Regions from separate parts of the Arthrobacter sp. SRS-W-1-2016 genome, predicted to be linked through region 1. Evidence: riboswitches for the same ligand, from Rfam matches in the RefSeq annotation. Region 1 holds a riboswitch; the other holds the start of a gene.

Region 1 (5,883 bases):
TCGCCCAATGGCTGGGGCAGGGTAGATGCGGTGTCCATGGCGCCGGCGAGCGTCTCCCGCGAGCGTTCTGCGGCGTGGGCCGACAGTTCGACCGGAAGCAGCAAATGGTGTTGGTAGGACGCTGTCAGGATGGAGCCGAGCACGGCTGTGCCCAGCAGTGATCCGAGTTCGTAGCCCGTTTCCGAGATCGCCGATGCCGCGCCTGCTTTGTCGGCAGGAACCGCGCCGAGGATCAGGTCGTTGGAGATGGTCTCCGCCGAGCCAACCCCGATGGCCAGCAGCAGGAGCGCCGTCAAAAGGTACCCCGGCCCCTGGCTGTGGTTTCCCAGGGCGGCCACGAGGTATCCCACCGCGCTCAGCGCCAATCCCGATGCCACCACCAGGCCAGGGCGGATCCGCTTGACCAAGGGGACCACCACCAGTCCTGCCACAATCGTGGCAAGTAGGGCGGGAACCATCGCGATCCCTGCCTGCATGGGGGACTGGCCCTCCACCAGCTGCAAGTGCTGGGCGAAGAAGTAGATGAACCCCGTCATGGAGAACAGGGACAGGACGTTGGCCGTAATGGCCGTGCTGAAGACCTTGTTCCGGAAAAGCTGAACGTCCAACATGGGCGATGCCAACGAGCCCTGCCTCCGGACGAAGACAATTCCCATAGCCAAGCCGAACACCATGAAGGCCGCGGGAACCGGGCCGAACCCGTGCACGGCGGCCTCCTTGATGCCGTAAACCACCGGGGCCATGGTCAGGACGGACAGCACCACGCTGGGAACGTCGGGCTTGCCCGGGTTGCGGTCCTTCGACTCGGGAATCAGGGACGGACCGAACGCCAGCAGGGGAAGCAACAGCGGCACGGCGACCAGGAACACGGCTCCCCACCGGAAATGCTCCACGAGCCAACCGCCAAAGATCGGACCGAGCGCGGCGCCGCCGGAGAATCCCGCGGCCCACACGGCAACCGCGAGCCGGCGGCGGTTCGGGTCCGGGAAGATGTTGCGGATCAACGACAGTGTGGACGGCATGAGCATGGCTCCGAAGATGCCCATGCTGGCACGTCCTGCAATGAGCCATTCAGCCGATGGGGCGAAGGCCGTGGCCGCGGAAACGGCCGCGAAGCCCGTGCTGCCGATCAACAGCAAGCGGCGGCGGCCGATCCGGTCACCCAGGTTTCCCATGGACACCAACAGTGCTGCGAGGACCAGCGGATAGGCATCCACGACCCATAGCAGCTGTACGCCCCCGACTTCCAGCGACCGGGCGATTTGCGGCAGGGCAAATGTCAGCGCCGTATTGTCCACAGCCACCAGCAGCACGGGGAACATCAGGAGTGCCAGGGCAGCCCAGTCGCGCCACGGGGCGGTGTGGATCGAAGGGGTACGCGGGTGCTGGGTTGTGGACGGGGTGAACATGAATATAACTGTACCGTCTGGACGGTATAGTTTCAATTTGACTCATCGAACTGCCGCATCGAACTAAGGGATGATGGACACCATGCCGCGAAAACCTATTGCCCGGGACGCTGTCCTGGATGCCTTTGAAGCCCTGCTGATCGAGGTGGGGGAGCGGGCTGCCACCCTGGACGCCGTCGCCAAGCGCGCAGGCGTCTCCAAGGGCGGCTTGCTCTACCATTTCCCCAACAAGGAAGCCATGATCAGCTCCTTGCTCGAGCGCATGGACGGGCTGGCCGCGCTGGACATCGAGGCGATGAAGGCAGCCCCGGAAGGTGCTGCCGCGTTCTTCATCAAGTCCTCGCTGTGGGCCGACACGCCCTTGGACCGGGTGTTTGTAGCGGCCACGCGCCTCGCGGAAGTAGCCCATGAAGAAACCCGCAGGCGCTTCGCCGGAATCCAGCAACAATGGCTCGATGTGCTGGCCGAGGAAGTGGGGCCTGAGATGGCCAAAGCCGTCCGGTACATGGGCGATGGACTCTACTTCAACGCAATGCTCGAAGGCGGCGCCGGTGATACGGAAGTCAAGGCCAGCGCGAGGAGCGCCGACGTCGGTGCGCTGCTGGCCGCCGTCGAACGCCTCCGTACCTGAGTGGCCACCCAACTGACTCGCATTAGGTGTCGTTTTGAGGCTCCAAAACGACAACAAGTGCCAGTCAGTTGGGAAAGTCGGGCTGCTAGGTAACCCTATTTGCGGACGCGGGCAGTCCATAGGACAATTGGTAGTTGTGGCAGCCGTCACCGGCAACCACAGTCGATTCACACAATTGAATACGCCTTTGATCTGCGGCGGGAGAGTCCTGCAGGCATGTGATGCAGGCGCCGTAGGAGCAAATCCTCCCCAGGAATCTCTCAGGCCCACGCACCGCCGCGGCAAGGCAACTCTGGAAAGCAGCACGCTGACGCGCGCTCACCGACGGTGCAAGCGGACAGTGCCATAAGCACGTTTCGCGGAAACTCTCAGGTCCAATACAGAGCGGGGAGGAATCCGATTAGCTGTGGCGTACCTTGCGCCGCCTTATAAATGGAGTTCCTTCGTGACGGTTAGTTCAACCTCCACCACGTTCGTTGACCGGCATATCGGCGCCCGTCGCCAGGCCGACATTGACATCATGCTCAAGTCTGTTGGCTACGACAGTGTCGATTCGCTCGTGGACACCGCGGTTCCCAAAGACATTCGCCAGGACGTCGCGCTGACGCTCCAGGACGCCCTGAGCGAGGTCGAGGTCCTGGCCGAGCTGCGCAGGCTGGCTTCCAAGAACAAGACGGCCGTGCAGATGATCGGCCAGGGCTATTACGACACCGTCACTCCGCCGGTGATCCGCCGCAACATCCTCGAATCCCCGGCCTGGTACACGGCCTACACCCCGTACCAGCCCGAGATTTCCCAGGGCCGCCTCGAAGCCCTGCTGAACTTCCAGACCATGGTCCAGGACCTGGTGGGCCTGCCCATCGCCAACGCTTCCCTCCTGGATGAAGCCACGGCCGTGGCCGAAGCGGTCCTGATGATGCGCCGGGCGAACAAGAACAAGAGCGCCCACGACGGCAAGACGGTCCTGGACGCCGACTGCCTCCCGCAGACCATCGCGATCGTGAAGGGCCGCGCCGAGGCGCTGGGCTTCGAGGTGGAGATCGCCGACCTGTCCCAGGGCCTGCCCGACGGCGAGATCAACGGGATCGTGCTGCAGCAGCCGGGCGTTTCCGGCCGGGTGTTCGACCACTCGGGCGTGATCGCCGCCGCCAAGGAACGCGGCGCCCTGGTCACGGTTGCCGCGGACCTGCTGGCCCTCACCCTGATCACGCCTCCGGGCGAGCAGGGTGCCGACATCGCCGTCGGCTCCACCCAGCGCTTCGGCGTGCCGTTGTTCTTCGGCGGCCCGCACGCCGCGTACATGGCGGTCCAGAAGGGCCTGGAGCGGTCGATGCCGGGCCGCTTGGTGGGCGTTTCCAAGGACGACGCCGGTACTCCGGCCTACCGCCTGGCGCTGCAGACCCGTGAGCAGCACATCCGCCGCGAGAAGGCGACGTCCAACATCTGCACCGCGCAGGCACTGCTGGCCATCGTTTCCTCGATGTACGCCGTCTACCACGGCCCCGAGGGCCTGAAGGCGATCGCCGAGACCGCCCACCACCACGCCCGCACCCTGGCTGCGTCCTTGAAGGCCGCGGGCCTTGAGGTGCTGCACGGCAGCTTCTTCGACACCGTCACCGTCCGCGTCCCGGGCAAGGCTGCCGGGATCGTCGCTGCCGCGGAGGCCCAGGGCATCAACCTGCGCGGCATCGACGCCGACACTGTGGGCGTCTCGGTTGACGAGACCACAACGACGGCGGTTGTCGCCGACGTCCTCGCCGCGTTTGGTGCTTCACTCACCGAAGCCAACGAGGGCTTCGTCCTGGAGGCCGCGGTCGAGCGTTCTTCGGACTACCTGCAGCACCCGGTGTTCAACACGCACCGTTCCGAAACCCAGTTGCTGCGCTACATCCGCAAGCTCTCGGACCGGGACCTGGCGCTGGACCGCACCATGATCCCGCTGGGTTCGTGCACGATGAAGCTGAACGCCACCGCCGAGATGGAAGCGATCTCCTGGCCTGAATTCGCCTCGATCCACCCCTTCGCCCCGGATTCCCAGACCGGGGGCTGGCGTGAACTCATCACGGACCTGGAATCCCAGCTGAGCGAGATCACCGGGTACGACCAGGTCTCCATCCAGCCCAACGCCGGTTCCCAGGGCGAGCTCGCTGGCCTGCTGGCGATCCGCGGCTACCACCACTCCCGCGGCGAGGCCCAGCGCAACGTCTGCCTCATCCCGGCCTCGGCCCACGGCACCAACGCCGCCTCGGCCGTGCTGGCCGGCATGAAGGTGGTGGTGGTGGCCACCGCGGCCGATGGCACCATCGACCACGCGGACCTGCAAGCCAAGATCGACGCCAACAAGGACGTCCTCTCGGCCATCATGATCACCTACCCCTCCACGCACGGCGTGTACGACGCGGACGTGCGCGAGGTCTGCGACTCCGTGCACGCAGCCGGCGGCCAGGTGTACATCGACGGCGCCAACCTCAACGCCCTGGTCGGCCTGGCCCAGCCGGGCAAGTTCGGCGGCGACGTGTCCCACCTGAACCTGCACAAGACCTTCTGCATCCCGCACGGCGGCGGAGGACCCGGCGTGGGCCCGGTCGCGGCCAAGGCGCACCTGGCCCCCTTCATGCCCGGCAATGCCGCGGCCTGGACCGAAGGCAACGACGTGCCCATCTCGGCTTCACGCTTCGGCTCCGCCGGCGTCCTGCCGATTTCCTGGGCCTACGTGAAGCTCATGGGCGGCGAAGGCCTCACCGAGGCCACGAAGTCCGCGCTGCTTGCCGCGAACTACATCGCCTCCCGCCTGAACGAGTACTTCCCCGTCCTCTACACCGGCGAAGGCGGACTCGTAGCCCACGAGTGCATCCTGGACCTGCGCGAACTGACCGCCAAGACCGGCGTCACCGCCGAGGACGTGGCCAAGCGCCTCATCGACTACGGCTTCCACGCACCCACCCTCGCGTTCCCCGTCGCGGGCACCCTGATGGTGGAACCCACCGAATCCGAGGACCTCGGCGAGATCGACCGCTTCATCGAAGCCATGATCACCATCCGCAAGGAAATCGACCAGGTCGCCCACGGCAACTTGACGGTGGAGAGCAGCCCGCTGCGCCACGCACCGCACACCGCGGCCGCCGTCGTCTCCTCCGACTGGAACCGTGAGTACTCCCGCGAGCAGGCCGTCTTCCCGGTCCACCACCTCAAGCAGGACAAGTACTTCCCGCCCGTAGGCCGCATCGACGGCGCCGCAGGCGACCGTAACCTGGTCTGCTCCTGCCCTCCGATCGAAGCCTTCGAGAACTAAAGGACTCCTCACGATGACTGAGAACTACACTGCGCTCTACGAAGAGCACAAGAAGCTCGGCGCTTCCTTCACCGATTTCGGTGGCTGGCAGATGCCCCTGAAGTACTCCTCCGAACTGGCCGAGCACCACGCCGTTCGCCAGTCCGCGGGCCTGTTCGACCTTTCCCACATGGGCGAAGTCTGGGTCACCGGCCCCGAAGCCGCGGCTTTCCTGGACTACGCCCTGGTGGGCAAGATCTCCGCCATGTCGATCGGCAAGGCGAAGTACTCGCTGATCTGCCAGGAAGACGGCGGCATCATCGACGACCTCATCACCTACCGCCGCGGCGATTCCACGTTCCTGGTGGTCCCTAACGCCGGCAACGCCAAGGTTGTCGCCGAGGCGCTGGCCGAACGGGCAGCCAACTTCGACGTCGTCGTCGAGGACGCCTCCGCGGCAACCTCGCTGATCGCCGTCCAGGGCCCCAAGGCGGAAGAAATCCTCCTCCGCCTCGTCCCTGCCGCACAGCACTCCCTCGTCACCGGGCTCAAGTACTACGCCGCCGTCGAGG
Region 2 (5,883 bases), on a different contig from region 1:
GCCGGTCAATAGCTCGATAAAAAGTGACCCGACGCCATAGTAGTCCGCGGCAAGGAAATCGTCTGTCCCATCTCCTCCTTGCCAGAAAATAGCCTCGGGCGGTGAGTGGTGCAGATCTCCTCGACCCATAACGTAGGCATAGATGTCACGCGTCGGCGCTAAAGAAATATCTTTGGCGCGGCCTAAGTCGCCGAATCGAATCACGGGTTTAGATTTATTGACCATGATTAGACAGTTGCTGCATTTTAGATCTCGATGAGCAACTCCTCCCTGGTGCATTCGCATGAGGCTTAGCACAGCAGATCGCCAAAGGCTCAAGGCTTCCACTAAATCAAGACGCTCTCGTGCAACCGGGTCGTTACTAATCTCATCAAGGGAACCAGAAGCGAGAGCGAGTGCTTGATACGGGACGTCAATGGGGATGACAACGCCACCAGAAAAGGTCGCGTGGAGAGTGTGCGATCCACCCTCGAGAAAGTTGATGACACCATCGCAGGATTCAAGTTTCCTTAGGAGGAGTCCCTCATTCTCAAAGTCGAGGACTGCTGCGGGATCGTTTTTACCAGGTTTGAGGATCTTGACTGCAGCGCGCGCTCCGCCTGAAACAGAAACAGCCTCAAAGACTAGGCCGAAGTACCCTTGGCCCAGCAATCGCTCGATCCTGTAGTTGCCCATGATTTCACCCACGAGTAAGGAGGTCCAGTCAACTGGGGGCGATGTAGAAGCAGCGGTCATGCTTTGTATTTTGCTCTAAGTCGACTTATTTCGGCAGGATGTGACTGAAGAATTTGGATAACATCCTCTGGTAATTTCCCTTGGGCTACAACGATGTCTTCAATCGGAACGCTGTAGTATTGCGCTAGCCGCTGAGCAGCTTCCTCACCAACTGGTCGCTCTCCCCGTTCCATGCGGGACAGCTGAGAAGGCGCAACACCGAGTTCCGTTGCGGTGAAGCGCAGTGTGTGGCCTTTGCGATGGCGGAGCTCCCGGAGTAACGAAGCAACACTTTCTCCTTTGTCCATGAGTGCAAGACTACTTTTCGTTGCCAAGCTTGGCAACACTAGGGTGCCGGATGACCTCAGGTTGGGATACATCCGAGGCGCGAAGTGTGCTCGAGTAATGGCCTGGCGGAACTCGACCGTAAGCCGGTCCCCAGCTGCGTCAAATCTGTTTGACGTGCTCTGCAGCGGTGCGCTTGGAGGCGTCTCGTAGGAATGCCTTCTACGCTCCACCTGGATTTGTCTCAGAACCCTTCGGATACTAGACGTATCGACGGTCGCATGATGGTCTCGCGAAGGAACGGCGGAACGCTGTGAGTCGGCGATTCTCATAACTATGTGTCGAAACCTTGCGGTTGAATCGCGGTACGAACCTTTAGTTACGAGACACCTGGAAGGGTCGTGACGAAGCTGATCGGATGCGCGAGGGTATCGACCGCAACTTGCGATGGCACGGTGGGCGTCAACGTCCGCCCCACGTTTACCCCACGGAAACGATGAGAAACGATGACATGTCAGCGACCTCGCGCAGCAATGAAATTCCCTAGATTCCGCGGATTTTCAAGTCAACTTCAGCCCTTGGCGACCAATGAAATACGCCGTCCCATGAGAAGAGGTCAGGAGTTCGAATCTCCTTAGCTCCACAGTGAAGGCCCTTTGACCTGCGGAAACGCTGGGGTGGAGGGCCTTCGTTGTTGCTGGGGTTGCGAAATCACCAACCTGGCACTGACATCGGTCCCGGGTTGAGACGGGCTCCGGTGGTTCTGCCCCTTTCGACCCGTCGAATCCTTCCCCCTGTACGGGTGTGAGGAAGCGCAGCGCGTTGGGTGAGGCCCAGGTTGTGTTCCATTGCGATCTCGGCCGCGTTCTCCACCTGTCCCGGGGAGCCGCCCATGACTTCGGCCAAGCCGGCGGCGGCCATCGAGGAAGCGGAGCCGACCTCGCCCTGGCAGCCCACTTCGGCGCCGGAGATCGAGGCCTGCTCCTTGCAGAGCACTCCGACGGCGCCCGCGGCGAGCAGGAACTTCACGGATTTAATGTTCAGGTGACCAGCAGGCCCCTTCGGGCCCGGCCTCCGGCAGCATGCGTCCCCGCCGTCCCCCTAACCTCGCAAGCTCGGTCAGGGAACCCGGACGGCGTGGGCCCATTCGGTCGCGGAAACGTCCGCTCAGCGGGCGTCTACGCGACCGAGCATGCAGAGGAGGTCGGACCCGACGGGCGTATCGATCCGATCCCGGACTACGCTAGGTTCGCGACGCCGGGGTAGAGCGGGTGCGCGGCGGCGAGTGCCTCCACGCGGTGACGCAGGCCGGAGAGGTCGGCGTCGGCGATCAGTGCCTCGGCGATGATGTCCGCAACTTCGCGGAACGCCGCTTCACCGAAGCCGCGGGTCGCCAGTGCCGGGGTGCCGATCCGCAGGCCGGAGGTCACCATCGGCGGACGCGGGTCGAACGGAACCGCGTTGCGGTTGACGGTGATGTCGATCGCGGCGAGGCGGTCCTCGGCTAATTGGGTTCCTCCCCGCTCTGCATCGGACCTGAGAGATTCCGCAGAACGCATTGTCGCATTGTGTTCCGCTTGCACCGTCGGTGAGCCGGACCGAAGCCTGGCTGCTTTCCAGAGTTGCCTCGCCGCGGCGGTACGGGGGCCTGAGAGATTCCACATTGCTATCGGCAGCGGGTTTACTTGTGCATGGCCTCATGGATCTGGAGCGCAAACCAAAGCTGGGCCAACGTGGAGGTTTCGGTCATGTCGAGCCCCGTCAACTCGCTGATTTTCCGGATGCGGTAGATGATGGTTTGGCGATGGGCGAAGAGCGCCGCGGCAGTCTTTTGCCATGACCTCTGAGTGTCCAAGTAGGTCTTCAAAGTCACGATGAGATCGCCTTCCTGGCTTTGTTCATACGTGAAGATCGGGCCGAGCAGCCGCTGTACCAACGCCGTTCCCTCCTCGAAACTCGTGAGCCCCAGCCAGGAGGGGCCCTCGGCGTAACGGGTCAGGCTTACGGCATTGCCTTTCGCTGAACCGAGCGCCCACAGCGATTCCTGGAGTGCGCGTTGGACGCCCCCGGCAGACGTAGGCGAGCTGATGCCAATCCGGACCCCGGGCCCCGCGCAGTGGATCAAAACGTCATCCGTCACCCCCGCGGTTGCCGCTACATGAAGGGTGTTGAGACGCCGCAGGCAAGCGGCCTGAAGTCCGTGGCGCCACAGTTCCACGTGAATGTTCGCCAGCCGCTCGCCGTCGTCGGCCCCTATCGAAACCACCACGAAATTCTGCGCGGAAATCTCAAAATCGCTGAGCCTGATCTCCAGTTCCGCGATCCCGAGGCGCCCATCGAACGCCTGCAGGAGGAATTCGCCTGCTAGGCGGTGCCGCCCTTCCAGGGACAGGGCCGTTCGCGAGAGTTCCAGTCCCAGCACCGTCGCCGCATGCAGAAGCACGACGGCGTCAGGGTGCGGATCGCTTTTCGGCAGCACCACCAGCACCGCATTGGCGTGGGTGGGGATGTCCATCATCAACACGTGCCGGTCCCGAAGCCGATGCCATTGGAACTTCTTTCCGGTCATGGGTATATGTCCCGTCAGGGGGGCCAATTCCGCTTGCAGGAAGTCCGGCAACGGCTCACCATCCGGGTGCCAGGGATGGAGGCATCGCCGGTCCACGACGAAAAGCTCCGCATTGAGCTCAGCCGCGAGTCCTTGGAGAAGGCCTTGCCAGTGGTCCTCAATTGTTCCCGCCGTACGAAGCAAGTCATACAACCGTGCGGTCTGACGCAGGCGTCGCGATTCCTCCAAAAGGGAAGCTTCAGCCACGGTTCGCGCGATAGCGATGAAGGGCAATGGATACGGAATGCTAATCAGCGGCAGCGGCAACTGCTCGCAGGCCGCCAGGAACTCCGGCAGCAGCTCCGGAGCATGCATCTTTTCCCCGATGGCAAGGGCACTGGCACCTGCATCGACGAGCGCCTCGGCGAGCGCAACTTGGCCTTGGGGGTCGGCGGGGATGGACAGGCCATTGGTCATCATCAGTTCGCCGCCGGTGACCCATTCCCACAGCCTCGGCAGGTCGGAGGTGTGTGCCCAGGTGATCCGGTTGTCCCTACCCGCCGACCCGGCCAAAAACGTGAGTCCAAGCTGAGGTTCCGCCACGAGCTCAGCCACAGTAATCGCCATGAAAATGCGCTCCCAAATCGTTGGTTTCCGGCCGATTTCAGAGTGCTTAGACATTTGTATAAGAGCCTCGGCCATTTGTAGTCAATCTACCGCTATACGTCGTGATGCACGTCACTAAGAATTGGATTACCTACTTCCCGCTCAAAGGCGAGCACCCCCACCTCCCAACATCGCTGCCAGCGTCGCCGCCCGGCAGCAAGCTACCGAAGGATCCTGGCATGACAACGCATCAGCCCATCGGCCCCGTCGACGCAACAAAAGTTCCCCGGTATGCGGGCCTCGGCACTTTCGCCAGGCTTCCCCAAATCGACCGCGTCCCGGACTACGACATTGCGATCGTCGGCGTACCGTTCGACGGCGGAACGTCCTTCCGGCCCGGCGCCCGTTTCGGTCCTGCCGCGGTCCGCGAAGCCTCCCGGCTTCTGCGTCCCGGGTACCATCCGGAATTGGACGTTGAGCCCGTCAACGAAGTCCAGGTTGTGGACGCCGGCGACATCGCCTGCACCCCCTACGACATCGCACGGGCCGTCCGTGAAATCGAAGAGCAGGCATTGCCCCTGATCAGTGAGGACAAGAAGCTCATCTCGATCGGTGGCGACCACACCATCGCCCTCCCGATGCTCAGGGCCCTGAACAAAGTGCACGGACCGGTCGCGTTGCTGCACTTCGATGCCCACCTGGATACATGGGACACCTACTTCGACCAGCCGGTCACACACGGAACCATCTTCCGGCGGGCGTTCGAGGAAGGCCTCCTCGTGGAAGATAGGTCCATGCACGTCGGAATCCGCGGGCCGGTCTATGACCGCAACGATTTCCTCCGCGACCATGAATTCGGATTCCAGATCATCCGCTGCTCGGACCTGGACGTCATAGGCGTTCCCGCCGCCATTGCTCGGGTCAAGGAGCGGCTCGGCGACACCCCGGTCTACGTCTCCATCGACATCGACGTCCTGGACCCCTCCTATGCGCCGGGCACCGGCACCCCTGAGATGGGCGGACTCCACTCCCGGGAGCTGCTGGCCCTGCTCCGCGGACTGGACGGCATTAACATCGTCGGTGCCGACGTCGTCGAGGTCGCGCCGGCCTACGACCATGCAGACATCACCTCGGTGGCCGCGGCCACCCTTGTCTTCGACCTCCTCGCGCTGATGGTGAATCGCGGCAAGGCCGAAACGTCCGCTGTCCGTCAATTGCAAGCAGCATCCTGGACCGCATCATGAGCACCCGAAGCAATCCCGCCGCTGTCACCGAAGTGCCCAGGCTCGAAGACAAAACCATTCAGCCCATCCCGTTGAACGAACGCCACGGAAAAGCGCGGGACCTCTTCACCATCTGGTTCGGGTCCAACATCATGATCATGACCATCGTTACCGGCGGACTCGCCACGACGGTGTTCGGGCTAAGCTTTGTGCCTGCCATCGTGGGAATCATCCTCGGAAACGTCATCGGTGGCATCTTCATGGCGCTGCACTCCGCCCAAGGACCGCAATTGGGCGTGGCACAGATGATCCAGACCCGCGGCCAATTCGGCTCCTTCGGAGCACTACTGATCGTTGTCATCGTGGTGATCATGTACGTCGGATTCTTCGCCGCGAACCTGGTCTTTGGCGGCGAGGCAATGGCCGCAGTCAGCCCGGACATCAGTGTTGACGCGGGCATCATCATCATCGGCGTCGTGAGCGTTGTTGCCACGATTTTCGGCTACC

Evidence for each region. A riboswitch is a leader RNA that binds a small molecule or an ion and turns the genes downstream of it on or off. The one in region 1 is predicted to bind glycine.
Region 2: it holds a riboswitch for glycine, as region 1 does, so the genes downstream of both, BMF89_RS16770 (serine hydroxymethyltransferase) here and gcvP (aminomethyl-transferring glycine dehydrogenase) in region 1, are expected to answer to the same signal.

What each region holds. Positions count from the first base shown of each region.
Region 1 covers NZ_MTPV01000026.1:88,337-94,219, reverse strand. The annotation lists gene BMF89_RS06700 (MFS transporter) at 1-1,409, opposite strand, end outside; gene BMF89_RS06695 (TetR/AcrR family transcriptional regulator) at 1,492-2,040, shown strand; glycine riboswitch at 2,229-2,326, shown strand; gene gcvP (aminomethyl-transferring glycine dehydrogenase) at 2,486-5,332, shown strand; gene gcvT (glycine cleavage system aminomethyltransferase GcvT) at 5,346-5,883, shown strand, end outside.
Region 2 covers NZ_MTPV01000065.1:18,762-24,644, forward strand. The annotation lists gene BMF89_RS16755 (protein kinase) at 1-735, opposite strand, end outside; gene BMF89_RS22005 (helix-turn-helix transcriptional regulator) at 732-1,022, opposite strand; partial or broken gene BMF89_RS16765 (L-serine ammonia-lyase, iron-sulfur-dependent, subunit alpha) at 1,825-2,028, opposite strand; partial or broken gene BMF89_RS16770 (serine hydroxymethyltransferase) at 2,238-2,504, opposite strand; glycine riboswitch at 2,515-2,629, opposite strand; gene BMF89_RS16775 (PucR family transcriptional regulator) at 2,681-4,174, opposite strand; gene speB (agmatinase) at 4,393-5,397, shown strand; gene BMF89_RS16785 (cytosine permease) at 5,394-5,883, shown strand, end outside.